One region of the Planococcus donghaensis genome, then DNA from elsewhere that is predicted to be linked to it. Evidence: riboswitches for the same ligand, from Rfam matches in the RefSeq annotation. Region 1 holds a riboswitch; each other region holds the start of a gene.
What was found. Region 1 has a riboswitch for cobalamin ahead of BCM40_RS13220 (ABC transporter substrate-binding protein). Riboswitches for the same ligand answer to the same signal wherever they lie in the genome.

Region 1 (5,513 bases):
TTATATTAACGATGCCGGTAACCAAATTAACAATTTGGCATTATCAATCGAAGCGCGTTATTTTGAAGCGTTAGGTAAAGGCGATAGCATGCCAGAAGACGGCTACCGTGGACAAGATATTAAAGATATCGCCGAAGCATTGGTTCAAGAACATGGCGATAAATTTGTTAGCATGACGCACGAAGAACGTTTTGAAACGTTCCGTGAACACGGTTTAAAAGTGGAATTGGCTAAACTGCAACAAGATTTAGCAGACTTCCGTGTGGAATTTGATGTTTGGTATCCAGAATCGTCTCTTTACAAAAACGGTAAAATTGATGAGGCTTTGGCTAAACTTCGTGAAAACGGTCATGTCTATGAAGAAGACGGCGCTACTTGGTTCCGTTCAACAACGTTTGGTGATGACAAAGACCGCGTATTGATTAAAAATGACGGTTCGTACACATATTTAATGCCTGATATCGCCTATCATGAAGATAAATTACAACGCGGATTTGGGAAGCTGATCAACGTTTGGGGTGCCGATCACCACGGCTATATTCCACGTATGAAAGCAGCTATTGAAGCCCTTGGTTATGATCGCGATACCCTTGAAGTTAGCATTATTCAAATGGTGCAATTGTATAAAGACGGCGAAAAAATGAAGATGAGCAAACGTACAGGAAAAGCTGTAACGATGCGTGAACTTGTCGAATTAGTTGGATTAGATGCTGTGCGTTATTTCTTCGCCATGCGTTCAGGCGATTCGCATATGGACTTTGATTTGGATTTGGCGGTTTCACAGTCAAACGAAAACCCAGTTTATTATTCGCAATATGGGCATGCTCGTATTAGCTCGATTTTACGCCAAGCAGAAGAACAAGGTTTATTGGCTTCAGAAGAACATTTAAACTTATTGACTTCTGAAAAAGAAATTGATGTCTTGAAAAAAATCGGGGATTTCCCGCAAGTCATCGCAGATGCAGCGAAACAACGCGCACCTCACCGCATTACAACGTATATTCAAGAGTTGGCGTCAAATTTCCATAGCTTCTACAATGCCAACAAAGTATTGGATGCATCAAATGTCGAAATGACTAGTGCTCGCTTAGCACTGATCACAGCTGTGAAAACAACGTTAGCCAATGCATTAAAAACAGTGGGCGTCAAAGCTCCTGAAAAAATGTAAGCAAAAGCTAAACAGTTACGTGTATAATGAAAACAGAATTAGAACTTAATAGCGATTCATAAAGGTGCTTATGTCTAAGAACATGAGTTAAAAGGGAAGCCGGTTTGATTCCGGCGCGGTCCCGCCACTGTAAGTGAGAGGAAATTGCCATATGCCACTGAAGCAATGCTTTGGGAAGGTGCAAAGACCAATGATCACAAGCCAGGAGACCTGCCTTTATGACAACACACCCATACGCCTGCGAGGAAAGGCTGGATGCGCATGCTTTTTTATGGCGTCCTTTCAATCCCTCGCAGAACTTTGCGGGGGATTTTGTTTTGTATCGGTTTTTAGTAATCCACAAAACAGCTTCCGCCTGCAGCGATTGCTGACAAAAATAACACTACCAACCAGGGGGATTTTAAAGATGAACAAGATTTGGAAGTTTGGAGCAACAGCAGGATTAGCAGCAGTTTTAATGGCAGGGTGCGGAGAAACCGCGACACCTGAAGAGGACGTCGAAACACCAGCAGAACCACCAACTGAAGTGGGAGATGTTGAGTTTCCCGTAACGCTGACAGATGCAGCGGGCAATGAAGTTGTAATTGACGAAGAGCCTGGAGCGATTGTTTCCATGATTCCTTCTAATACAGAAATTGCATATGAACTGGGATTAGGCGAAAAAATCGTTGGCGTATCGGATTATGACAACTACCCAGAAGCAACAGTTGACGTTGAAAAAATTGGGGGACAAGAATTTAATGTAGAAAAAATCATTGGTCTTCAGCCAGACTTAGTCTTGGCTCACGAATCAGGATTAGGTGTGGGCGATGCGGGACTACAGCAATTACGTGATGCCGGACTTGATGTGTTTGTCGTTCAAAACGCAGCGAGCTTTGAGGAAGTGTACGATTCAATTACAACAATCGGAGAAGCGACAGGTAGCATGGAACGAGCGGAAAATATTGTCTCGGAAATGGAAGCTCAAGTAGCATCGATTGAAGAATTGGCAGCAACAATCGAAGAACCAAAAACGGTTTTTTTAGAAGTCGGTAGTCAGCCGGATATTTACACAACTGGTAGCGGGACATTTATGGACGAGATGTTAACGCTAATCAACGCGGAAAATGTTGCTGGCGAATTAGAAGGATGGGTTATTATGGACCCAGAAGCAATTGTTGCAGCAAATCCAGACGTGATTATTACAACCGAAGGCGCTTATGTTGAAGATGCCGTAGGTCAAATCAAATCTCGTGGTGGTTTTGCAGAAGTAACAGCAGTTAAAGAAGAAGCAGTTTACAGCTTAGATTCAGATATGCTCACTCGTTCTGGCCCACGTTTAACAGCGGGACTAATGGAAATGGCTCAGGCAGTATACCCTGATGTGTTCAATGAGTAAAAATATAGTAGCATATAGCGTTTCGCTATTTATTTTAGCGGGAGCGATATTGCTAGGTGTCACGGTCGGGACGGTATCCATATCACCAGTGGTGCTATGGAATCCTTCGTTCGATGAAGCGGCTGCCAATATTTTATGGAATATTCGTATGCCACGTGTCGTTTTAGCAGGGCTTGTTGGTGCGGCATTGGCGATTGCTGGTGCGGCATTTCAAGGGCTCTTGAAAAATCCATTGGCCGATCCGTACACCCTGGGAGTGTCTTCCGGTGCCTCAGTCGGCGCTGTGATGACGCTCTTTTTTGGTATCTCTATTCCATTTTTAGGTCCATTTACTTTACCGGTTATGAGCATGATCGGCGCATTACTGACGATGCTAGCTGTTGTCAGTTTTGCGAAATTGGTGGACCGCTCGATGAAAATGGAAACCGTGATTTTGACGGGGATTATATTTAGCTCTTTTCTTGGATCAATTATTTCGTTGATGATTGCCTTAACCGGAGAAGAGTTGAGACAAATTATTGGCTGGTTACTCGGAAGCGTATCAATGCGTGGTTGGCCATATGTGCGAATGGCATTACCTTTCGTATTAATCGGATCATTCGTATTGTGGCTCAAACGTCGTGAGTTAAACGCCATGTTGTTTGGTGAAGAACGCGCACAACATCTTGGTGTCGATGTGAAAAAAAGCAAAATGACAATTTTAATTGGTGGTTCGGTACTAACAGGAGCTGCCGTTTCCGTTTCAGGAACCATTGGTTTTGTTGGTCTAGTAGTGCCACATATGACTCGTTTGCTTTGGGGATCAGATCATCGCCATGTGTTGCCTTTATCTTTTATCAACGGGGCTGCTTTATTAATCGTTTGTGATTTAGTATCAAGAACGATTATTTCCCCGACAGAATTGCCGATTGGTGTCATTACTGCGTTTATCGGAGCACCGGTATTTGCCTTTATCTTTTTCCGTCAACGCAAAGGAGGGGTTTAACGATGCTTGAAATCAAGAGACTAACAGGCGGGTACGGGGACAAAAAAATCGTTGAGAATGTATCCTTCACTGTTAACAAAGGCTCTATACTCGGTATTTTAGGACCGAACGGCAGTGGGAAATCAACGTTAATGAAGTTAATCAGTGGCGTGTTGCCAGCGACTAGTGGCGAAGTTCGAATTGAAGAGACGTCTATTGCAGATTTTCCGGCAAAAGAACTAGCGAAAAAAATGGCGGTATTGCCTCAACTTCATGCTCACTCTTTTGCTCATACCGTTCGGGAAACCGTATCACTTGGTCGTTACCCTCACCAAGTAGGTTGGTTTTCATCTTGGTCCATAGAAGATGAGCATGCGGTGAAAGAAGCTATGCGATTAATGGACATTAGCCACTATGAAAAAACACAAATTGATCGTTTGTCCGGTGGCGAACAGCAACGTGTTTTTGTCGCACAAGCGTTAGCGCAAGATGCGGGGATTTTATTGCTCGATGAACCAACAAATCATTTAGACATCAATCACCAAAAAGAGTTGCTCGACACGATAAAAAAACAAGCGATCGAAAAAAACTTAACGATTGTATCGATTTTCCATGATATAAATTTAGCATCTATGTATTGTGATCAATTATTGCTGCTCGATCGAGGCACCATCGTTCGCATCGGTGAGCCGCATGAAGTGGTGCGAGAGCAGGATATTGAGGCGGTTTATAAAACAAGAGTTAGCAACCATCCGCATCCGGAATTGCCAAAACCGCAAATCACATTATTGCCAGGAGTGAAAAATGAAATAGCAACCCATCGCATCTGTGCAGAAGACTTTGTCGTTTCAAATGATATGGTGTTGTATCAAAGCCCGACGCCATTAAAAACGGTTTCTTCAGCTGTGGTGAATGCAGGTTCTGGATGGTTCCGTAATTTTATGAACCGTCACGTAGATGCAGCTTACAACGTAAATGATAGTGTTCAAGAAATGACCGAGTTTATTGCGGGAAATGGGTTGAAAACTACGGATACAGTAGGGATGATGACCGCCGTTCAAACACAAGACGCCATCGTCAAGGAATACGAAGGGCCGTTTGGTTCCGTCGTCATTGCCGTGACTGCTGGAGTCGGCAATGGTGTCGACGTGTCAAAAGCGGTAGAACGATCCGTCCAAGTTGGTACGATTAATACATGGATCATGGTCAATGGTGTTTTGTCAGACGAAGCATTTATACAAGCGATGATTACAGCGACCGAAGCGAAAACGAAAGCGCTTCAAGAAAGAAGAGTCAAAGACCCGCTCACAGGTACGATTGCAACAGGTACATCAACTGACAGCTGTTTAGTAGCGGCGACGCAACAAGGTAAGAAGTTACCTTATGCAGGACCCATTACCGAGCTTGGTAAATTGATCGGAGTCGGCGTTTTTGAATGTACCATTGAAGCCCTCATATTATATGAGTTAGCGAAAGCGGACAACGGATGATGTCACATCTTTTAGCGATTTTTTTAGGGATCATTATCGACCGCATTGTTGGAGATCCACTTAATTGGCCACACCCCGTTCGTTGGATTGGGAGAGCAATAAAAAACTTAACCAATCGGTGGAATCGTGGGAATGTTGCATTCCAAAACGGATTTTTGCTTCTTGCAACCATTGCGGTTGCTGTATTCATAATTGTATATGCCATTGTCTTTTTAGCTTATTCGATTCATCCAGTTGTTGGTATTGCGATAGAAGCGTTGTTAATCGCTTCAGGACTGGCGCAAAAAAGTTTGAAAGATGCAGCAATGGATGTTTATCACCCACTTATCGATCAAAATATGGAATTGGCACGTGAGAAGTTGTCCTGGATTGTTGGAAGAGATACAGATGGATTAGATGAAAGTGAGATTACGCGTGGCGTTGTCGAAACGGTTTCCGAAAACACAAGTGATGGCGTAACCGCACCGTTATTTTGGGCGTTTTTATTAGGAGCGCCTGGTTTATGGCTCTACA
Region 2 (5,513 bases), 470 kb from region 1:
CGAATTGACGCTTAGCTTAAACAAGTTTTGCGGCGTTGGATTTTGACGAAATTCTTCGTATGCATCCAAAATCAACTCATTGCGTTTTTGAACAACCGGATCGCTTTTTGCTTGATTGAAGCGTGCGTTTTGTTCACTCACGGAAACAAGTGAACTTAAAATATACGAATACGACTCGGTATGAACGGCTTCTTGTTGAGAAATTACCGCAAATATTGCTTTAAAGCTCGAATCGGTCACGTAGTCCATTGCTTGACTCATCGTTGGTGTTTGCAAACTGTCGAGTGATGCGAGTTGTGTATTGATACGTAAAAAGACGTCTTTTTCCACACTGCTCAAGCTATCCCATTGCTTTATATCGTCTTGCATATTGATTTCTTGCGCTTTCCAAAAGTTTGCCAACAACGCTTGGTACAAATCGTACATTTGCGGATACGCAATGTCGTTCCAATTCAATAACCCCGAAGACTGACCGTTTAACACGCCAGTCGATTTATTTGGATGTTCTGGATTTAATAATTTAATTTTTTTTAATGGTTCATGTATTGTCATGATCATTCTCCTTTAGCTTTGACATGCTTCGCATTCTTCGATCTCCGCTTGTGATGTACTGCGGACATAATAAGTCGTTTTTAAGTTTTGCTTCCACGCTTCTAAATGCAAATCCAGTAATTCTTTTGCTTTAATCGTGTGCGGCACATAAAAGTTAAAGCTAATCGATTGATCAATATGGCGTTGACGTGCTGCATTTTGACGAATGCTCCATTTTTGATCCAGTACGTGACGAGAACGACGGTAGAAATCATACGTATGGTGATCCAAGTCAGGCGCAGTCACTTTAAATTTGAAGTTCTTTTTCTCTTCAGCGTATTCAACAGCATAGAGCGGATCGATGCCGTCTGTTGAACCACCGATTTTCGCAGTTGATGAGTTTGGCGCAACGGCCATCATCCAGCCATTTCGAACTCCTGTTGTTGCTACTTGCTGTTGCAAGTCGTTCCAACGCTCACTCGTGTAGTTGCGGCGTTCAAAATACTCGCCTGTGTGCCATTCTGATCCGGAAAATTGACTGAACGCCCCTTTTTCTTCCGCTAATTGCATAGAAGCACGAATCGTTTGATAAGCAATTTCTTCGTATAACTTATCGGCAAACTCAACTGCTTTTTCGCTTTCCCAATGAATGCCTTCAAGCGCAAGCAAGTGGTGCCATCCAAATGTTCCTAAACCAATTGCGCGGTATTTTTTATTTGTTACTTCAGCTTGTCCAACCGAAATCGTATTTAAATCAATAACGTTATCGAGCATGCGCGTTTGAATCGGCACTAAACGCTCTAATACGTCTGCTTTAATTGCTCTTGGCAAGTTGATTGATGACAAATTACACACCACAAAATCGCCTGGTTTGCGAATCATAACAAGATTGCCGTCTTCATCAGTATATTCTTTAACAATGGTTGTAGCTGACATGTTTTGCATAATTTCTGTACACAAATTACTGCAATAAATCGATGTTAACCCGCGACCTCTCGTGTGCTTGTTCGGATTTTGACGATTGACTTCGTCGCGATAAAACATGTACGGTGTGCCGGTTTCTAGTTGCGACACCATAATGCGCGCCATAATTTCCATTGCGCGGTACGTTTTGCGCGGCAATAATGGGTGATCAACTGCCTCTTGGTATTTATCGCTAAAGTATTTGGTGTCTTTTTCATCGTAAAAATCTTCGAGTCCTAATGCGTTGCCATTCGCATCTTTCCACCCCATCACTTGCTTGACTTGATGCGGACAGAACGTATGCCACTCCCCAATGCTGCGCCCATTTTCATCTTTTTCTTGCAAACGTTCCATAAACAAATCTGGAATTGATACGCCTGTAAAAATGTCGTGTGCTTTACGACGCTCATCGCCATTGTTTGTTTTCAAATCCAAAAAGCCGTTCATGATGTCTTTATGGAAAACATCTAAGTAAATCGCGACAGCACCTTGACGCTGACCAAGCTGATCGACACTGACCGCCGTATCGTTAAGCAAACGAATCCACGGCACGACGCCTGAAGAATTGCCTTTGAATTTTTTAATATCTGAGCCTAACGCGCGCACTTTGCCGTAATAAATGCCGATGCCGCCCCCGTCTTTACTAAGACGGGCGATATCCCAATTGTTTAAATAAATACCGTCTAAAGAATCGTCTACCGTATCGATAAAGCACGATGACAACTGCCCAAAACTTTTACCAGCATTTGATAAAGTTGGTGTAGCAACCGTCATATACAAATGACTCATCGCCCAGTATGCTTCTTTTACTAGTTCTAAGCGCTGTTCTTTTGGTTCGTTTTGCATCAATGTCATGGCAATGACCAAAAAGCGCTCTTGTGGCAGTTCAAACAAACGCCCTTCGTAATCTTTGGCTAAATAACGGTCTGCTAACAAAAACAAGCCAATGTAATTAAACAGTAAGTCTCGCTCCGCATCGATTTCTTGTCCAAGTTCTGTGATTTCTTCTTGTGTATAAGCAGACAGTAATTCTGTCGAATAAATCCCAACTTGCGTTAGCTCTTGAATAAGTTTGTAAAAATCGCCGTATTTCTCAGAAGCGGAATACTCCCGATGTTCTGCAGCTTTTTTGTATAAATCACTTGCATACAATTCAGCAGCTACATAGGTCCAATCGGGCTGATCCATCGTAATATGGTTTAGCGCATACAATAACGATTGTTCGCCTTTTGCTTGTTCCGCTAGTTCTCCTGCTCGCTCAAGTAGCTCTCGTGTATCTAAACCGTATACTTCTGTTGCCCGTTCAAGCGCTTTTTCGACTGAGGATATTTCCGCCGTCTCAATTTTCATGTTCATATCAGCACAACTCCTTTGAGTATTCGTTTACTTGCATGCGTCGTTGTTTTCGTTCTTGTGCACTTTGGAATAACTTTTTCTCTGCGTCCGTTTCAGGGATTACGCCTTTAACAGGGATTGGTTTGCCGTCACTATCGACTGCAACCATTGTCAATATTGCGGTTGTTGTTAAATTGGTCACGCCCGTTTCAATTTGTTGGCATTCTGCTTTCACATAAACTTCCATCGATGTTCTTCCTGTCGAAATGACGACTCCTTCTAAAATAAAGATGTCTCCTACTTTGGCAGAAGATAAAAAGTTCACGGTATCGATTGAAGCGGTCACAACTGCTTCTCCACTGTGCCTCATTGCGGTAATCGCCGCGATTTCATCTATGTATGCGAGTACCGTTCCTCCAAATATTGTGCCTAAATGATTGGTATCTGGTGGCAACACCAATTTTGTTTGAACTGTTCTAGCCACGCTTGCAGCTAATGCTTCTGTCATACCTTCCATTCCTCCATCTCTACAAAACAAAAAACCCATCCTCTCAAGGAGAGGATGGGTTTGAAAACGCAGAATAACATACCAAGACAGCTGAACTTAACTGCTTGCGCATCATATCTTCGTTATCCCTCTCTACTCCCGGAGAAGATCATAAACTTGTAACGAAGACAGGTCTCCTGGCTCGTGCGTCATCCTTTGCTATCTCCTTCCCGTCCATTGGACAGTGGGTTGTGATAGCTCGTCAGCACTTACAGTTGCGGGTACAGCTCCGGAGTTTCACCGGATTCCCTATTAAGCCTATTTAGGCACCTTCGTTATCGATTTCTACTATATATAGTTTTTTTTTAGAATAAAACACTAAATATTGTACTTAATAAACTATAAACCACTTTTCCACTTTAAACAAGGGGATGATTTTAATTAGCTGTTAACTATTGTTTTAAAGTTTATTTCACAGCATTTATAGTTTTTAACGGGTTAAATTTTACACGTATCGAAAACTTTTATTCCCTAATAAGTTTCCAAAATATCTGAATGATTCTTTTATTTACAGTTATATTTCAACCCATATTAGAACAAAGATGTGTGCTATGATAATAAATTGTGATTTTAGAATATTTTTTGATACTAATTTTGGAAATATAGTAACCAAGTGTTACAGCAATTGGAGATGCACTATGAAACAATTAACAGGAAACGCTTTTCATTATGGCTGGGTCATTATCGCGATCGCTGCCTTGTCTCAATTTTTCTCTGGACCTGGACAAACATATTCTAATTCGATTTTCATCGACTACTATATAGAGGAATTCGGTTGGAGCCGCTCGACGGTTTCGGGAATCTACTCAGCTGCGACATTAACTGCAGGGTTTATGTTATTTTTTGTCGGCCGCCTAATTGACCGAAACGGTTCGCGAAAAATGGCTGTGACCGTTTCCATCGCCTTGGCAGTGGCTTGCTTTTTCAACAGTTTCGTTACCAGTTTGGTTATGTTGTTTATCGGCTTCTTTTTTATACGGCTCCTTGGTCAAGGTTCTATGGCACTTATTTCAAGCTCACTTATCCCTCAATGGTTTGTTAAAAAGAGAGGGCGCGCTATTAGCATTGCCGCAATTGGTGGATTAGTCAGCTCGGCGGCTTTTCCTTTACTAAATGTCTGGCTAATTGAAGCATTTGGCTGGCGCAGTTCATGGCTGATTTTAGGTGCCATCATTGTTGTCTGCTTTACGCCTCTCGCTCTTTTTCTGATTCAAAATTCACCTGAAGAAATGGGCTTATTGCCCGATAATGGGGAAATCCTTAAAAACAAACTCCCCAAAAAAGAAGCGGTTGAAGTTAGTTGGGCAGTAAAGGAAGCTTCTAAAACCCGCGCTTTTTGGTTATTGTTGCTATGTGCCGCTATACCCGGAATCGTTAATACCGGATTAACCTTCCATTTGGTATCGATCTTCGCTGAAAAATCTTTATCGTTAGAAACAGCTGCTGGTATCTTAAGCTTAACAGCATTGATTGGCTTGCCGATTACTTTTATCACAGGTATCTTGTTGGAAAAAGTAAAAGTCCAGTACATGCTTGCAGTCGTTTTTGCAGGGGAACTTTTTTCTATATTGCTTCTTCAAAAAGTAGATGTTTTCGCTGGGGCCGTTATTTTCGGTTTAGTTTGGGGCATTAGTATGGGGATTGAGCGGATTGTCATGGCTGTGGTATGGCCAAATTATTTTGGCAGAAAACATATCGGGAGTTTAAGTGGTATTGCAATGGCTATGGTTGTTACTGGTTCCGCACTCGGACCATTGCCGCTCGGCATTGCTTTTGACTTTTTTGGTGGATATGTAGAAATCTTGTGGATTTTAATGATTTTCCCGGCCTTTGGCATGCTTGCCGCTTTGCTAGCACACCCGCCTGTAAAACAGGATGAAGGCATCCAAAAACGGGTTGACCATACAAATCGACCTGCTAAAAACCCTTTACTCATGGAGTAAAGGGTTTTTTAGAAACTTCCGCTCTGCCACACACAAAAAAAAGGATGCCCTTTTGGACAACCCTCGACATTTTATCTATGCATCGACCCATACAGAAGCTTTTTCTTTATCTGTTTTCGGTTCGTCCGCTTTTTTGTTATTTTTGCTAGTATACGGTTTGAAACTCTTTGCTTTGTTTGCGCCAGATTTCCAGC
Region 3 (5,513 bases), 980 kb from region 1:
CAGATCTTGAAAATTACACAAAAAATGAGTTAAACCATTTTTCTTATAACGATTCTATCTCGGCTTGGCGAAATGGCGTTATTGAGGAAGTACATGAAAACAATTTGCATAACAAGCATCTTGCTCTTCGTGCAACTGCTGGTTTTATTGGAACGGCGTTGTTTGGAACTGCAATTTATTTCGGCCTACTGGACCTCATCCCGTTGATGATTTTCTCTCTTATTACCGGCATCTTCTTGCTTGCTTTTTGTTTCTACTCTCCACTTACTTACGAGGGTCATCTGATTCGAGAAGAGTGGAAACAAGTGCAAAGAGCCATGGCGAACTTGCATCAAACCGAATGGAATCGACTCACACAAGATGAAAAAATGCGCGCCTATAGTTACCTGTTAGGAACAGAAGAAAAGTCCGCCAACCAAAAAATTCGAAGCTTTACGAATGCCTATAGCGATGCAGCATTTGCAAACTTCGGTTTGTTTTATAACCCCGTTCTTTTAACCGGGTTGTTCCTAGTTGCAAATGCCAATGCTACAGTTTCTGCTAGTGCACCAGACTCTGTAATTGGTGACGGTAGTGTTGGTGGTGGCGGAGGATCAGGCGCATTTTAATAACAAGCTGAAACGGTTAAGATTTTTCTTAACCGTTTTTGTTTTGCCCTCAACATCTTAGGGAACTAGAAATCAAAAGACCTTTTTATAAATGGAGGAATTAGCTGATGTTAACAAAAAACTCTGCTTTACTAACGAAAGACGATTTTACGAAACGTACCGACTTACCCGAATGGTTATTAGCTGAATATAAAACTTTTCATGAAACCGTAACCGATAAAACCTTTCCTTGTTATTTTGGTATGAGTGGTGAGTTAAAAGGAGAATTACGTTATGCGTATATTACGCAAGAAGATTGGAGCAACTTACCCGCAGCTGTGGAATCGTTTTTGACGTTATTCAACGATCCAAAACATAAACGTCATGGCTTGTTTGTTTTTGTCGAACCATTTGAAGAAGAAGGAACACTCGAAGCTTACCGAAAGCAGTTTTGGGACATTCTTCAATACTTACATGAAGAAGATGATATGGAATGGCCAAAAGATGCCCCTCGTGACCCCGATCATTATTTATGGGACTTTACTTTTAAAGGAGAGCCTATTTTTATCTTTGGCAACACCCCTGCTTACAAACAACGCAAAACGCGTGATCTTGGCAACGCTATGGTGCTTGGCTTCCAACCGCGTCGTATTTTCGAAGGACTGAAAGGAACAGAAAAAGGCGGGGTAATGTCACGTGAAAAAGTTCGACAACGTGTCGAAGCGTGGGATCATTTACCGACACACCCTGATATTAGCCATTTTGGGGATCCTAATCACAATGAATGGAAACAATTTTTCATTGGTGACGACAGTGAACCGATCAAAGGAAAATGTCCATTTACACATAAAGAAATGAAATAGATAGAAAAAAGCCTTACCGGTTTTATAACGGCAAGGCTTTTTTCGTGTGATTTAATTGGCTGTCTACATTACCTCTGCAATAAAGCAGTTGTTGCTCGCTCATACAGTGCGACTTCTCTAGTCACGTTAAATGCTTCGTTTTGACTATGAATAATCAAGTCGAATAATCGTTTTACTGCTTCTTGACCTAAGTTTTCCAAAGTGTCTGATGTCCCGACTGAGGTCAAAGCAATCGCTGAATGTTGACCTATTTCTGAATTTCCGATTCCGACAATGCTGATATCTTGTGGAATTTGATAACCCGCTTTTTTGTATAGGTCCATAAATTGAATCGCAATTTCGTCTGTAGCTGCAACGATAGCAGTTGGTTTTTTCTTTAAGGCTTGCAAATTCTCGAATGCTTCAACTAAAGAGAACTTGTCTATGTCTGTCACCACTAATCGTTTTTTACGAATTTTGAAATTCGCTTCTTGCAAAGATTGAACAAACCCAAGCAAACGATCTTTCGTTGAGGGACTTCCTAAAGGCCCCCCTACCCATGCAATTTCTAAATGACCAGCATCAATTAAGTGTTTTGCAGCTAAATAGCCTGTCTCAACATCGTTCAATCCTATGGCATATTGACAGGTTACACCGCTTGAGTTCAGTGCGATAAAAGGAATAGCGGATTCTATTAATTTCTCGTGTGCTGTTTTATCGAGTAAAGCAGAAATAACCAGAATGCCACTCGGTTTGCTTGCCACGACAGCCTCATATGTTTCAATTTCACGAGATTCAGAAACAACATGAATATTCACTTGATAACCTTGCTGTTGTACTGTACTGATTAGTGCAGGAACGGCATTCACGTAAATTGGGTCATTTAAAGCACCTACCACCAAGCTAATGGTTTTCGTTTTAACGACTGGCGAAATTTCTTTTGATGATTCAGCGGATGAATAATTTAATTCATTCACAGCATTCATCACTTTGTCATATGTTTCTTTTTTCACTTGATCCGGCTTATTCAAAACCCGTGAAACTGTTGTTTGAGACACACCGGCATACTTTGCGACGTCCGTAGTTGATACCATACCTATCATCCTACTCTCTAGTTTATTTAATAATATTCATTTTATATTCACCCATTTATTATAGCACGCAGCTTCAAAAGACGCACCCTTTAATTTATTCAATTAACAGGCAATACTTTTGAATAAGTTATTCACTGTAAATTTGAATGATGATATTCATGAATACTTTATTAAATCCATTAAAGATTAAAGAATATCACTGAACCTCTGTATTTACTATTATTCATACTCCTAATGAATGCGATGGTGAATTTTATTCATTAGAATATAAGAAAATCCTCGCATAGTAAGCGAGGATTTTTTGGATCTTTATTCAAATGCTGCTGGATAAACAGTTTTGGCTACCAGTTCAACTGCTTCGCCAATTCTTGGGCCAGGGCGTGAAGTAATATCTGAATCTAAGAAAAAGACTTGGTCATTTTTAATAGCTTCAATTTCGCTCCATCCTTCGCGCGCTTTAATTTCTGCTACTGGATCTTCTGTATATGACACAGTGGTGGTAATGATTTCTGGATTGCGTTGGATGACTTCTTCTTCTGATATTTTCGGCCATCCTTCAAGGTCACCAAATAAGTTTTCTACTTTAGCGTGATTTAATATTTCTTGTTGGAACGTTTTTTGACCAGTTGTGTACAGTTCAGGAGATGGACTAATTTCGAAATACAATTGTTTGTTTTCCTCTACTGCCGCTACTTTTTCTTGTACGTCCTCTATTTGCTGTTGAATCGTGCGATTTACTTCATCACCTTTATCTTCAAGACCCATTACCGTTGAAATTTGTTCAATATCACCGTACACATCTTCGAATGATTGTGCAGATTCGATAACAAACACAGGAATTCCTGCAGCTTCTAATTCTTCATATCCAGTTGGTGCACCTGTCGAATACCCAATCACAACATCTGGATCTAGTTCAATAATGCGTTCGGCATTAAAAATAATGGAGTCAGAAACGCGTTCCACTTCAGCCGCTTCAGCCGGATAATTATCGTAATCGGTCGCACCAATCACTTTTTCGCCTGCACCAATTTCATATAAAATTTCTGTATTACTTGGAATTAATGAAACCACTGTTTCAGGTACTGCTTCAAAAGTTAGTTCGTTGTCTAAATCATCAGTGACAGTATAACTTGTTTGTTTTTCTGCTTCCGTTGCCGAATCTGTTTCAACTTCTTCTGCCACGTCAGACTGACATGCCCCTAAAGTTAATGCTATTGTTCCGATTGTTAAGTACTTGACTAACGATATTTTCATCATTTATTGGCCACTTCTTTCTTTTTGGTTTTTGTTGGATAAGATTTACTAACGAATGGAACTTCTTCAACGCCATAATATTGATTGACATAGACAGCCATTGTAAAAAGGACATTGGCTAAAAGGTGAGTGTAGTTGAACAAAATTTCCGGCACATCTTGTTCGAGGCTTACTTTATGTAATGCACGAACAGATTTTTTCGCTTCACTTCTACACACATGCAACACAGTTGCAGCATGTGTACCTTGCGGCAACACAAAATTGCCGATTTTATCTTTTGTGAAGTTTACATAATAATCGTACATGTCACTTAGTTCGATTATATCTTCTTCTTGAATGGCTAGTTTTCCGCGTACAGAGCCATTCAAGTGATAGATTTTCGGCTGAAGAATTTGCAAATCACGCTGTATTGCCTCTACCTCTTTTGTTATAGCCAATGCTTCTCCAATACGTGTGGTCAATGAATCCGTCCTGATTTCAAAATCTACAGTAGACGCTTTTTCACGCATAAACGGATAACAAAGATACCTCATGTCTTTTTTCATTATTTCACCTCACTTTAGTTTGGTGAAAATCACTGCATTGAACGCTCTCGAAAACAACAAAAAGCCGCCCTTAATAAAGGGCGGCGGCATAGCTATTTAGAGACATACTCCAGCAGTCAAAAATAGAAACGTTGCCGTATGATTCCCTTATCTTCCGAAGAGTAAAAATACGTTCAAAAAAAGGTAGGTCTCCTGGCTTGTGCATCGATTTACTTTAAGAACCTTCCCGTTTAGTTGCTTACACTAAACAGTGGTGTTTTCTTATTTCATACGCACTTACAGTTGCGGAAACAGCCCCGGAATTTAACCGGGTTCCCTGTTATGCTGACGAGTCAGCACCTTTTTTCTGCATGATTATTCACTTGTTTTCAGTGTATCATATTACACAAGCCAAAAGACATACTAAAAATTGTTTATTCCGGATCTATTACCAATTTCACTTTCCTTGGTTCTGCAAAAACAATTCGTTTATGCCATCTTAAATAAGTTGCATGTTCGGGTGAAACCGGTATTTTCATGCCTTTTTTTAAGCGATAAATTGGATGCTGATCTTCTAAAATCGCACTCGAGATATGAAGACGTCCCCCACCCGTAAAAGCAATATGTCCGGCTGAATACAATGCACTATGATTGGCACAAAGCAATACGCCATTAAAAGGGTCTAATCTTTCCGCATCTGAGCTGTCTTTCCACGGTTTAGCATGTGTAGCTCGTAAGACGTCGCTAATAGCTATCCCGCAAAGTGGGCATTCACCGTTCCAAAGTGGCAGTAAACTTTCTCTGAACTGCTCTTTGCCTCTGCGCATCTTTGTTTTAATTTCAAGTTCCGCTTCCGCGATTAGGCCGAGTAATGGATTGTGCTCGGTTTTTTTTATCACTTCCATCGATAGTTCCAATTGTTCTACTTCTACCGTGAAAATATTTAACGAACTAATCAATTCTAAAAATTTAATCGCCAATTCTTCGTTACATGGATACAAATAACCCGAATTCCCATTAGCATCTTCTTGGAATGCCGAGTATTTCACTGGCAATAACGGTCCGATGTCTTTAAAGGATTCTTTAATCGATAAGGGATTTTCTAATTCCCGGTAAACCGTATAAGCGATAAATGCCTCTTCATTGTCACTTGATGGATCTTCAAGGTTTTTTGGTTTTTTGCCTTTTACGCAATCCTCACGCACACGGCTA

Region 2: linked by a shared signal. The riboswitch ahead of BCM40_RS15460 (acyl-CoA thioesterase) and the one ahead of BCM40_RS13220 (ABC transporter substrate-binding protein) in region 1 are both predicted to bind cobalamin.
Region 3: linked by a shared signal. The riboswitch ahead of BCM40_RS08590 (hypothetical protein) and the one ahead of BCM40_RS13220 (ABC transporter substrate-binding protein) in region 1 are both predicted to bind cobalamin.

Annotation. Positions count from the first base shown of each region.
Region 1 is NZ_CP016543.2:2,683,903-2,689,415, reverse strand. It holds gene argS (arginine--tRNA ligase) at 1-1,168, shown strand, start outside; cobalamin riboswitch at 1,214-1,400, shown strand; gene BCM40_RS13220 (ABC transporter substrate-binding protein) at 1,575-2,546, shown strand; gene BCM40_RS13215 (FecCD family ABC transporter permease) at 2,539-3,531, shown strand; gene BCM40_RS13210 (adenosylcobinamide amidohydrolase) at 3,534-5,000, shown strand; gene cbiB (adenosylcobinamide-phosphate synthase CbiB) at 4,997-5,513, shown strand, end outside.
Region 2 is NZ_CP016543.2:3,156,885-3,162,397, forward strand. It holds gene BCM40_RS15450 (ribonucleotide-diphosphate reductase subunit beta) at 1-552, opposite strand, end outside; gene BCM40_RS15455 (ribonucleoside-diphosphate reductase subunit alpha) at 565-2,850, opposite strand; gene BCM40_RS15460 (acyl-CoA thioesterase) at 2,852-3,337, opposite strand; cobalamin riboswitch at 3,487-3,665, opposite strand; gene BCM40_RS15465 (MFS transporter) at 4,015-5,319, shown strand; partial or broken gene BCM40_RS15470 (DUF3934 family protein) at 5,449-5,513, opposite strand, start outside.
Region 3 is NZ_CP016543.2:1,708,217-1,713,729, forward strand. It holds gene BCM40_RS08570 (DUF2207 domain-containing protein) at 1-608, shown strand, start outside; gene BCM40_RS08575 (YqcI/YcgG family protein) at 716-1,450, shown strand; gene BCM40_RS08580 (LacI family DNA-binding transcriptional regulator) at 1,519-2,523, opposite strand; gene BCM40_RS08585 (ABC transporter substrate-binding protein) at 2,833-3,780, opposite strand; gene BCM40_RS08590 (hypothetical protein) at 3,777-4,322, opposite strand; cobalamin riboswitch at 4,488-4,681, opposite strand; gene BCM40_RS08595 (HNH endonuclease) at 4,736-5,513, opposite strand, start outside.